Regions from separate parts of the Streptomyces mirabilis genome, predicted to be linked through region 3. Evidence: riboswitches for the same ligand, from Rfam matches in the RefSeq annotation. Region 3 holds a riboswitch; each other region holds the start of a gene.
The links. A riboswitch is a leader RNA that binds a small molecule or an ion and turns the genes downstream of it on or off. The one in region 3 is predicted to bind cyclic di-AMP.
Positions count from the first base shown of each region.

Region 1: another riboswitch for cyclic di-AMP. It lies ahead of SMIR_RS08090 (M23 family metallopeptidase); the one in region 3 lies ahead of SMIR_RS14030 (C40 family peptidase).
Region 2: another riboswitch for cyclic di-AMP. It lies ahead of SMIR_RS34885 (C40 family peptidase); the one in region 3 lies ahead of SMIR_RS14030 (C40 family peptidase).
Region 4: another riboswitch for cyclic di-AMP. It lies ahead of SMIR_RS22480 (LysM peptidoglycan-binding domain-containing protein); the one in region 3 lies ahead of SMIR_RS14030 (C40 family peptidase).

Region 1 is NZ_CP074102.1:1,820,665-1,823,564, forward strand. It holds gene SMIR_RS08085 (GntR family transcriptional regulator) at 1-264, opposite strand, end outside; gene SMIR_RS08090 (M23 family metallopeptidase) at 525-1,289, opposite strand; cyclic di-AMP (ydaO/yuaA leader) riboswitch at 1,302-1,462, opposite strand; gene SMIR_RS08095 (M16 family metallopeptidase) at 1,761-2,900, opposite strand, start outside.
Region 2 is NZ_CP074102.1:7,864,632-7,867,531, reverse strand. It holds gene SMIR_RS34890 (diacylglycerol/lipid kinase family protein) at 1-1,346, shown strand, start outside; cyclic di-AMP (ydaO/yuaA leader) riboswitch at 1,462-1,632, shown strand; gene SMIR_RS34885 (C40 family peptidase) at 1,689-2,900, shown strand, end outside.
Region 3 is NZ_CP074102.1:3,207,981-3,210,880, forward strand. It holds gene pcrA (DNA helicase PcrA) at 1-1,356, opposite strand, end outside; cyclic di-AMP (ydaO/yuaA leader) riboswitch at 1,672-1,844, shown strand; gene SMIR_RS14030 (C40 family peptidase) at 1,852-2,900, shown strand, end outside.
Region 4 is NZ_CP074102.1:5,066,797-5,069,696, reverse strand. It holds gene eno (phosphopyruvate hydratase) at 1-355, opposite strand, end outside; gene SMIR_RS22480 (LysM peptidoglycan-binding domain-containing protein) at 721-1,440, opposite strand; cyclic di-AMP (ydaO/yuaA leader) riboswitch at 1,445-1,608, opposite strand; gene SMIR_RS22475 (LysM peptidoglycan-binding domain-containing protein) at 1,792-2,790, opposite strand.

The DNA of each region.
Region 1 (2,900 bases), 1.4 Mb from region 3:
GCCCAGCGGCTCCAGGAGCATGCGCATCTCCAGCAGGTCCGCGGCCTCCTGCTCGGTGGGCTCGGCGACGCACGCGCCCGCGTGCCGACGGGTGACGACGAAGCCCTCGGCCTCCAGCGTGCGCAGGGCCTCGCGCACGGGGACCCGCGAGACGCCGTAGCGGCGCGCGAGCAGTTCCTCGGTGAGCCGGCTGCCGCGCTCGTAGACACCCGCGACGATGTCGTCACGGATCGCCGTGCATACCGAGTGCGCGGGAATGCGCATGACCGGACCTCCGCCTTAATCCCCGCGAAACGCGGTCGATTGACGCTTGTTCAGCGACTCTATTGCAGAGAGCCGGAATTTCCGATGGCGGGCCGGAATCCATGGATATTTTTTGGACAGACAGTCGTTCGAAACGACGAAGCCCCGGCTGAGGGGAGCCGGGGCTTCGGAAGTGTTGACGCCGGTCGTCGGTCGTTCACGGTGCGCGAGCGGCCGAGGATCACGCCGTCCGAACGGCAGAGGATCACGCCGTGCGAGCGTCAGACGTTCACGCCGTGCGAGCGGAGGTAGGCGACCGGGTCCATGTCGGAGCCGTACTCCGCCGTCGTGCGGGCCTCGAAGTGGAGGTGCGGCCCGGTGGTGTTCCCGGTGGAGCCGGAGAGGCCGATCTGCTGGCCCGGGGTGACCGTCTGCCCCACGGAGACGCCGATGGACGACAGGTGGCCGTACATCGTGTAGGTGCCGTCGTGCATCTTCAGGACGATCTGGTTGCCGTAGGCACCACCCCAGCCGGCCGTGACGACCGTGCCGGAGCCGACCGCGTGGACCGAGGTCCCGGAGGCGGCGTGGAAGTCGACGCCGGTGTGGCTGCCGGAGGACCAGAGGCTGCCGCCGGTCTTGTAGCCGGTGGAGATGTACGAGCCCGTGATCGGCAGGACGAAGGTGTTGAGGCGCTTGCGCTCGGCGGCGCGGGCGGCACGCTCCTTGGCCTCGCGCTCCTTCTTCGCCTCCTCGGCGGCCTTCTTGCGCGCGGCCTCTTCGGCCTTCTTGCGCGCGGCTGCCTCGTCGGCGGCGCGCTGCTGGGCGGCGGCCTGCGCGTCGATCTGGGCGGCGACCCTGTCGCCGAGGGTGACGGCCTGGGTCAGCCCGGACTGCTCGACGGAGGCGTCCGCGGCGAGCGCCGGGGCGGCCAGGGTTCCGATGACACCGGTGGTGGTGAGCGCGGCGACGCCGACGGCGTTCGTGGTGGAGCGCTTCACGCGGCTCGGACGGCGGTGTTTCCCGGGGCCACAGGTGAACGCCATGTAGGGGCTGATCCTTTCCTTCCCTCTCGCCTACCGGGTTAGCTGACGGGTTCGGAGCAGGAAGGTCTCCTACGGACCCCCTCCAGGGAGGGCGTCCGATTCACCCCAGGGACTACGTATGGGTCCCCGGCTCCCCTGGCTCGCGCCGTACGGGGACTCGGCGATGACTGTCCGGTGCCGCGGGCGCGGCGCACTGCCTGACGAACAGCCGCCCCGACGCTAGACGGGGCGTCTTTCAATCAACAAACGGATCACGGTTTTTGTAGTGCATGCCACAGGGCAGACGGGCAACCTCCCTACCAATACGGACATCTTGGGGATGAAGTCCAAGCGAAATCCGAGCGGAAATCCGAGCAAAAAGGGGCCCGGGCGACTCTTCAGTCACCCGGGCCCTACGGAGTCACGCTCTTCCGCTCCGCGTGCGGCTCGGCGTCCAGCCGGCTTCTACTGGGCCGCTGCTCCGCTGAACCCCTACTCCGCCGAAACGACGGTCACTTCACCGATTCCGAGGGCCTTGACGGGCTCCTGGATGTGCGCGGCGTCGCCGACAAGGACGGTCACCAGACGGTCCACCGGGAAGGCGCTCACGGCGGCCGCGGTGGCCTCCACCGTGCCGGTCGCGGCGAGCTGCTGGTACAGCGTCGCCTGATAGTCGTCCGGCAGGTACTGCTCGACCTGGTCCGCGAGCGTGCCCGCGACGGCCGCCGCGGTCTCGAACTTGAGGGGCGCCACCCCCACCAGGTTCTGTACGGCGATGTCGCGCTCGGCGTCCGTCAGGCCCTCGGCGGCGAGGGTGCGCAGCACCTTCCAGAGGTCGTCGAGCGCCGGGCCGGTGTTCGGGGTGTCCACGGAGCCGCTGATGGCGAGCATCGCGATACCGGTTCCGTCCGGGGCGGCACGCAGGACCTGGCCGAACGCCCGCACACCGTAGGTGTAGCCCTTTTCCTCGCGCAGGACGCGGTCCAGGCGCGAGGTGAGGGTGCCGCCGAGGCAGTACGTACCGAGCACCTGGGCGGGCCACACACGGTCGTGCCGGTCGGCGCCGACGCGGCCGATGAGCAGCTGCGTCTGGACCGCGCCGGGGCGGTCCACGATGATCACACGGCCGGTGTCGTCGGCGGTCACCGGCGGCACGGGGCGCGGCTCGGCGGACGAGCCGGTCCAGTCGCCGAGCGTCTCGGCGAGCAGCGCGTCGAGGTCGACGCCCGTCAGGTCGCCGACGATCACGGCGGCGGCCGTGGCGGGACGTACGTGCTTGTCGAAGAAGGCGCGTACGGCCGCCGAGTCGATCTTCTGGACGGTCTCCTCGGTGCCCTGGCGCGGGCGCGACATGCGCGAGGTCGCCGGGAACAGCTCCTTGGAGAGCTCCTTGGCGGCACGCCGTGCCGGGTTGGCCGTCTCGTGCGGGATCTCGTCGAGCCGGTTGCGCACCAGCCGCTCGACCTCGCTGTCCGCGAACGCCGGTGCCCGCAGGGCGTCGGCGAGCAGCCCGAGCGCCTTGGGCAGGCGCGAGACGGGCACTTCGAGCGACAGCCGCACGCCGGGGTGGTCGGCGTGCGCGTCCAGGGTGGCGCCGCAGCGCTCCAGCTCGGAGGCGAACTCCTCGGCGGA
Region 2 (2,900 bases), 4.7 Mb from region 3:
GCGGGCGGGTCGGCCACGGGAAACGGTGGGCGGCCAGGGCCGCGCTGGTCACGGCGGCGCTGGCGGTCCTGCTGCCGCTCGCTTACGGAGGCGTGGACGGCGTACTGCTGCTCCTGGCCGTGCTCCTCGGCGTGGCCGTCACGGCGGCGGCGCTGTGGTGGGCGCTGACCCGGCGCGGCCCGCTCCGCTGGGTGGCGGCCGTGCTGGCGGCCGTCGCGCCCGGCGCCGTGCTCACCCTGTTCGCCGTGGCCGGCCTGCTCTGGGCCGTCCCCGTGTCCCTGGCGCTGTGGACCGTGGCCGTCTGGAGCGGCCGGTACGCCCTGCGGGGCGACCGGACGCGCGCCCCGCGCCCGAAGGAACGCAGGGCACCACCGCCGCGGCGCCCCTTCCTCCTCATGAACCCGCACTCCGGAGGCGGCAAGGTGGCGAGGTTCGGACTGCGGGAGAAGGCGGAGCGGCTCGGCGCGCAGGTCGTGCTCCTCGACCCGGAGAAGCACCAGGACGTCACCGCGCTGGCCCGGGCCGCCGTCGCGGACGGCGCGGATCTGCTGGGCGTCGCCGGCGGTGACGGTACCCAGGCGCTGGTCGCGGCCGTCGCCGCCGAACACGGTCTGCCGTTCCTGGTGGTCTGCGCCGGCACCCGCAATCACTTCGCCATGGACCTCGGCCTCGACCGCGACGACCCGGCGTCCTGCCTGGACGCCCTCACCGACGGCGTCGAACTCCGCGTGGACCTCGGCTTCGCCGGCGGCCACCCGTTCGTCAACAACGCCTCCTTCGGCGCGTACGCGGCGGTCGTGCAGAGTCCCGCGTACCGCGACGACAAGATCGGCACCATCCTGGACCTCCTGCCCGACCTGCTCACCCGCCAGCGCGGGCCGCGACTGACCGCCCGCGCCGGCGACACGACGCTCGACGCCCCGCAGGCCGTGCTGGTGAGCAACAACCCCTACCGGACCAACGATCCGGCCGGTCTCGGCCGCCGCGAACGGCTCGACTCCGGGCTGCTCGGTGTCCTCGGCATCACGGTGGACAGCGCGGCCGAGGCCGCCGCGCTCGTACTGGACCCCGCGCCGGACGGACTCGCGGTCCTGACCACCCGTGAGGTGGTCATCGACGCCGACCGCGCGGAAGTCGAGGCCGGCATCGACGGCGAGGCCCTGGTCCTGCCCGCCCCAGTCCACTGCCGCGTCGAACCCGGCGCCCTGCGCGTCCGCGTCCCCAAGGAACGGCCCGGCGTACCGGAGGTCCAACCCCCTTTGGACTGGCGCCGGTTGCGCACGCTCGCGGCGACCGTGGGGCGCACGGCGGTCGTACGACATCCTGGTCGTGGCCGGGACACGTAGACGAAGGTCACAATTACATATCGGACAGTTCGCGCTCCAATCTTCACACCAGGCACACAAATTGGCTAAGTTGGCGGCAGGCCGCACGACTCCCTCCGGCGAACCTCGCCGGGTCGCGCGACCTCCGCCGAATCCGATGCCCCCGCGGCAACCGGAACCGGGACCCAACCGACCTTGGGGTGAATCGGCCCAACTGCCCTCTCGGGCAGGGGCCGTAGGGCATGCCTTCCGGAATCTTCCGCCCGAACCCGACGGCCGACCCGGTAGGCGGAGTACGGAAGGAGTACGGCTCCCATGGCGCCGGAACGAACCCCGCGCCCTGGAGGCGGCAGCCTCCCTGGCATGCCCGACTCCGCACGCGCGACGGCCGCCCTCAGTGGCGCGGACGGTCCGAGCCGCGAGGAGGTGCAGCAGCGGATCAGCTCCCTCTACGACCAGGCCGAGAACGCCGTCGGGTTCGTCAACGGGACCCGCGCGATGACCACAGGGAGCCGAGGCCGCGTCAACCCGGCGCCGGAAACCGCGCGCAGGCGCCGCGACCCCGCCCTCGACGACATCACCAAGACCTGGTTCGACGCGGCGCGCACGCAGCTGGGTCCGTCCGCGCCGGCCAGGCTGCCGGCCGACCGGATGCCGAACCGCCCGGCCGAGGCGCGGCCCACGGGCCCGGCGAAGCGGCCGGAGGACGGGCTCACCAACCGTGGGCGGGAGTTGACCGCCCGCCCCGTTCTGGAGTTGACCGCAGGCCCCTCCGCCGAGGCGGCCGCCGGGCCCGTGGCCGAGTTGACGGCCAGGGCCGTCGCCGCGCTGCCGGCCGCGCCGGAGCCCGCGCCGCAACCTGCACAGGAGGCCGCCACGGCCCTGCTGCCCGCGCTGCCCGCCGCGCCGGGGCAGTCCGCGTTGAAGACGTCCAAGGAGAAGATCCAGCGGAAACTGGCGCTGGCTCGTGAGTTGGTGTCCAAGCACGCCGCACAGTGGAACCCCGGGCCCGCGGCGATCGAGTCACGTCCGGCCGAGGGCGTCTGGCCCACCCCGGAGGATCAGGCTCGCAACCAGGCAGCGGCGGAGTGGCAGCGACAGCAGTCGACCCCGCTCGGCCCGGACATGTCCCTCGGCACCGGAATGCCGCTCGGCACGAACGTGCCCATGGGTGCGGGGATGCCTCTCGGCACGGACACGTCCATGGGTGCGGGGATGCCTCTCGGCACGGACACGTCCATGGGTATGGGAATGACGCTCGGCCCGGACATGCCCCTCGGCACCGGGATGCCCCTGGCCGCGGGGATACCTCTCGGCACGGACATGTCCATGGGTACGGGGATGCCGCTCGGCGCGGACATGTCCCTCGGCGTGGGGATGCCGCTGGCCGCGGGTGTGCCCGTCGGCACCGGCACGGTAAGCCCCGTCGGCGCCGCGGAGTCGGCGTACGGCGGGAAGGCCGCCAAGGCCCTTGCCTTCGCCCGTACGCAGATCGGCAAGCCGTGTGTCTGGGGCGCGACAGGACCGGACTCGTACGACTCCGCCAGCCTCGTCCAGGCCGCCTGGAGGGCCGCC
Region 3 (2,900 bases):
GCCGACGCGGATGAAGATCTCTTCGAAGACACGGGACTGGGCGTTCGTCCGGTAGAAGACGGCGACGTCGCCCGCCCTGGCCTCGCCCGCGTCGGTGAGACGGTCTATCTCGTCGGCGACGAACTGGGCCTCGTCGTGCTCGGTGTCGGCGACATAGCCGGTGATGTTCGAACCGGCGCCCGCGTTGGTCCACAGGTTCTTGGGGCGGCGGGACTCATTGCGCTCGATGACCGCGTTGGCGGCGGACAGGATCGTCTGGGTGGAGCGGTAGTTCTGCTCCAGCAGGATCGTCGTCGCGTCCGGGTAGTCCTCCTCGAACTGGAGGATGTTGCGGATGGTCGCGCCGCGGAAGGCGTAGATCGACTGGTCGGCGTCGCCCACGACGCACAGCTCGGCGGGCCCGAGCTCGCCCTCGGCGGGCGGCGCGTCCTCGGGCCGGTCACCGGCGGCCGGGCCGACGAGCTCCCTGACCAGGGCGTACTGCGCGTGGTTCGTGTCCTGGTACTCGTCGACCAGGACGTGGCGGAAGCGGCGCCGGTAGTGCTCGGCGACGTCCGGGAAGGCGCGCAGCAGGTTGACCGTGGTCATGATCAGGTCGTCGAAGTCGAGCGCGTTGGCCTCGCGCAGCCGCGACTGGTACATCGCGTAGGCCTGGGCGAGGGTCTTCTCGAAGCCGTCGGCGGCCTGGGCGGCGAAGTCCTCCTCGTCGATCAGCTCGTTCTTCAGGTTCGAGATCTTGGCGCTGAAGGACTTGGGCGGGAAGCGCTTGGGATCGAGATCCAGGTCACGGCAGACGAGCGCCATCAGCCGCTTGCTGTCGGCGGCGTCATAGATCGAGAACGAGGAGGTGAAGCCGAGCTTCTTGCTCTCGCGGCGCAGGATCCGCACACACGCGCTGTGGAAGGTCATCACCCACATCGCGTTCGCGCGCGGGCCGACGAGCTGCTCGACACGCTCCTTCATCTCGCCCGCGGCCTTGTTCGTGAAGGTGATCGCGAGGATCTGGCCGGGGTGGACATGACGCTCGCCCAGCAGATGGGCGATGCGGTGGGTGAGCACCCGGGTCTTGCCGGAGCCCGCGCCGGCCACGATGAGCAGCGGGGAGCCGGAGTGCACCACGGCCGCGCGCTGGTTCTCGTTCAACCCGTCCAGCAGGGCCGCCGGGTCCACGGCGGGGCGGGGCGCGCCGTCGCGGTAGTAGGCGTCCCGGCTCGCGGGCACGTCGAAGCGGCCGCCGAACAGGTCGTCCGGAAGCGGCTCCGGCGCCCCGTCCTCGGGCGGCGGCGGGGGCTCTTCCTCGTGGGCCCCGGAAGGCTGGAGGTCCGCCAGAAAGCTGTCATCAAAGAGGCTGCTCATCGCTCTCCGAGTCTAGGCGGCCCCACTGACAACCCGCGGCCACCCTGGAAACCCGACCGGTTTTTCCGCGATCGCGCATGATCTCTTTCCGTGACCGCGCCTGATTCCTTTCCGCCACTCTTTCCGCCGCGGACGCCGTCACCGTTCAGGATCGTTTCATTACGGTCAGCCACAGTCGGTCCCGATCAATGGCCTCCAGGATCAAGGTCACGAAAATGTATCGGGCATATCGCACATCAAACTTCACAGAACACTTATGAGTTGGCTAGCGTGCCGGGCAGGCCGCTCGACCCAACCGGCGAACACCGCCGGGCCGTGCGGCCTCCGCCGAGTCCGGTGCGCCCACGCGGCAGCCGGAGCCGGGGACCCAACCGACCTTGGGGTGAATCGGTCCAACTGTCCGCTGGGACAAGGACCGTAGGGCAAACCTTCCGGAATCACCCGCCCGAACCCGACAGCTAACTCGGTAGGCGGATGACGGAAGGAGTCGCCACCTTGGCGTCGCATCGCAAGTGGAGTCCTACGGGTACACGCATAGCGGGTATACGGACCCCCGCCCTCGCCACGGCGGCCCTCACCTCCGTGGCCCTGCTCTCCCAGACGGCGAACGCCGCGCCCTCGGCCGATCCCAAGCCGAGCGTCGAAGAGGTCGAGAAGAAGGTCGACGACCTCTACCACCAGGCCGAGGCGGCGACCGAGAAGTACAACGCGACGAGGGAGAAGACCGCGCAGCAGCGCAAGCGCGTCGACTCCCTCCTCGACGACGTGGCCCAGCGCACCGAGAAGCTCAACACCGCGCGCGAGGAGCTGGGTTCGTTCGCCGCGGCGCAGTACCGCACCGGTGCCTCCGCCCCCGACACCGCGACCCTCCTGCTGGCCGACAATCCACAGGACTACTTCGACCAGACCCAGCTGATGGACCGGCTGACCAGCCGCCAGAAGGTGGCCGTCGACGACTACATCACCGAGCAGGCCGCCACCACCAAGAAGCGCGCGGAGGCCTCCCAGAGCCTGCAGACGCTCACCACGACGCAAAGTGCGCTGAAGACGTCCAAGGCCGACGTGCAGCGCAAGCTCGCCGAGGCGCGCGACCTGCTCTCGAAGCTGACCGCCGAGGAGAAGGCGCGGCTCGCGGCGATCGAGAAGAAGAAGCAGGAAGCGGCCGACCGCAAGGCGGCGGAACTGGCGCAGCAGCAGGCCGCGGCGGAGAAGAAGGCCCAGGAGGCGGCCGCCCAGCAGCAGACGACCTCCGGGACCACCGGCACCTCGGGCACCTCGGGGAGTTCGGCCACCGACTCCTCGTACACCGCCAAGGCCGACAAGGCCCTCGCCTTCGCCCGCACCCAGATCGGCAAGCCGTACGTCTGGGGCGCGACCGGGCCCGGCTCCTACGACTGCTCCGGCCTCACCCAGGCCGCCTGGAAGGCCGCCGGCGTCGATCTCCCGCGTACCACCTGGGACCAGGTCAACGTGGGCACGACGGTCCCGCTCGCCGATATCAAGCCCGGTGACCTCGTCTTCTTCTACGACGACATCAGCCACGT
Region 4 (2,900 bases), 1.9 Mb from region 3:
CGAGCGAGACGCCGAGGATGGCGTTGGCGCCGAGCGAGCCCTTGTTGTCGGTGGCGTCCAGGTCGAACATCGCCTGGTCGATCAGGCGCTGCTCGGTGGCGTCGTAACCGACGAGCTCCGGGCCGATCTGCTCGATGACGGCGAGGACGGCCTTCTCGACACCCTTGCCGCCGTAACGGTTGGGGTCACCGTCACGCAGCTCGATGGCCTCGAAGGCGCCGGTGGACGCGCCGGACGGAACGGCGGCACGACCCGTGCTGCCGTCGTCGAGGCCGACCTCGACCTCGACCGTGGGGTTGCCTCGGGAGTCCAGGATTTCCCGGGCTACGACGACGTCGATGGACGGCACGAGCATCTCCTTCTGGGATGTGACGCGGGTACGCGGAGCCTGTGATGGCTTCGCGACATGAGCCTAACCGCCCCGGGGGGATCGGCCAGCCGGTCGCCCACCCCTTGGGCAGAACTGAACGTACACATTGTTCCAGAACGGAACAAAAACGGGTACCGAAATCCGGGTACGAAACGCTCGGCACGAAACGCTCGGCACGAAACGCTCGGCACGAAACGCCTGATACGAAAAACCCCGCTCCGGTGCGTACGGGGGAACACGCACCGGAGCGGGGGGCCCGTGGGGACGGGGGTGACCCTCATCGGGGCCTCCAGTGTGGAGACCCCTTTTATGAGGGACCTGTCATTCGGCTGAGGTGAAGCTGCCGATCATCAGCTGAGGTGAAGCTGCTGACCCGGGTAGATGAAGTCGGCGTCGTCGACGATGTCCTTGTTCAGCTTGAACAGCTGCTGCCAGCCGCCCTTGACCTTCTTCTTCTCGGCGATCGAGCTGAGGCTGTCACCCTTGACGACCTTGTACTCGCCGTCACCCTTCTTGACCTTCTTGCCGGTCGGGGTGGAGACGGTCTTCTCGGCGGCCGGGCGGGACGCCGAACGGGAGGCCGCGGTGTCCGTCGAGCGGGTGGCGGTACTGGTGCTCGGCGAGCTGTTCGACGAGGAGCTGTTCGAGGAGGACGAGGTCGACGGGGCGCTCGCGCCGCCGGTGTACGCGGCGCCCGACAGGCCCGTGCCACAGGTCGGCCAGGCGCCCTTGCCCTGCGCGGCGAGGACCTTCTCGCCGATGGTGATCTGCTGCGACTTGGAGGCCTGGTTGGCGGTCGCGGCGTACGCGGTGCCGCCGTACGCGGCCCAGGTGGAGGCCGAGAACTGCAGACCGCCGTAGTAGCCGTTGCCGGTGTTGATGGACCAGTTCCCGCCGGACTCGCACTGGGCGACGGCGTCCCACTCGGAGGCGGTGGCGGCGGAGGCGCTGCCGGCCGCCATCAGCGGAGCGGCAATGGCGACACCGGTGACACCGGCGAGCGTGGCGACACGGGTCGTCCGGTTGAAAACGGTCGGACGGCGGTGCTTGCCCTTGCTGGAAAACAGCATGGAGAGATCCCCTCACCGACGCCTGCGAGGTGAGCTGTCGGGTTCGGGCGGGTGAGTGCCCGGCCGTGCGCTCTGAGCGCTCGGCTTCACCCCAAGCCACTCCCGGTCAACTACCGGGTGCGGCACTTACCTTGGGTCCCCCGCTCCTGCCTACGGCGCTGACGCGTCGACTGTTCCCGTACGGCCGTTGGCAGGATTCGGCGTTGGCGACCGTCGGGGCCCGCTGTGGCGAGCGGTCATGACCGTAAGCAGTCGATCGGCTGAATTCCAAAGACGATCAGGGCCTTTGAGATCCATCTCTCACTCGCGCCAAACCGGACATTACACGGCGAACCATGACGCGAACTGCCCCTACTTTTCGCCCGATTCAGCACCAACTGCAAGGCTCTGACCGGGGAGGATGAGGTTCGGGTCGACGCCGACCGTCTTCTTGTTCGCGTCGTACAGCTCGGCCCATCCGCCTTCGAGGTCGAGGGCGTCCGCGATGGTCCAGAGATTGTCTCCGGCGCGCACCACATAGGAGCCGTCGACGACATCACGGGAGGCACCGGCGCCGCGCGAGGCATGCCGCCCGGAGGAGTCGTCGGTACGGCCGTCCGCGGCGCTGTCGGTGGCGTTCTCGTCCGCGTTGTCGCCGCGGTGGCGCCCGGCGCCGGCCGTCGCGTTCTCGGACGCACCGGAAGAGTCGTCACCCTGGCCGGAGTTGCCCGAGCTGTCGCCCTTCGTCGATTCCGTGTCGGAGTTGTCCGCTCCCTGATCGCCGCCGCCGGTGTCGGCCTTCGTCGTGTTCTTGGTCGCGTTCCCGGTCGCCTTCGAGGACGAACCGGACGAAGACGAATCAGACGAAGACGAATCGGACGTCGAGCCGGACGAGGCGGACGGGGTCGAAGTCGCGGACGAACTGGACGAACCGGATGAATTCGATCCGTTGGACGAATCGTTCGCCACTCCCGTGTCGACCAGGATGTCGCCCGAGTTCCTGCTCAGCCCGGAGAGCGGTCCACAGGTCGGCCAGGGGGTGAGGCCCTGGTCGTCGAGGAGCTTCTCGGCGATGGCTATCTGCTGCGAGCGGCTGGCCTCGTCGGCGCTCGACGCGTAAGTGAGACCGCCGTACTTCTCCCAGTCCGCCTGGCTGATCTGGAGCCCGCCGTAGTACCCGTTGCCGCTGTCGGCACTCCACTGGCCGGCACTCTCGCACTCGGCGACCCGGTCCCACGTGGTGCCGTCGGCCGCGCTCGCGCTGGTGGCACCGAGCAACGGGATCGCGATGGCGGATCCGGTCACTCCTGCCGCGACGATGAGGGCCGGGGCCTGACGGGGGCGACGATGGCGGCCGTTCCCGGAGAGCATGCGGAAGCCTTTCGCGTGACAGCAGGTGACTACGCGACGTGTGAGTCGCGTTGACGAGTGAACGTATCCGCACCCGAACACTTGTCACAAGTCGATGCAGCGTAGATCAC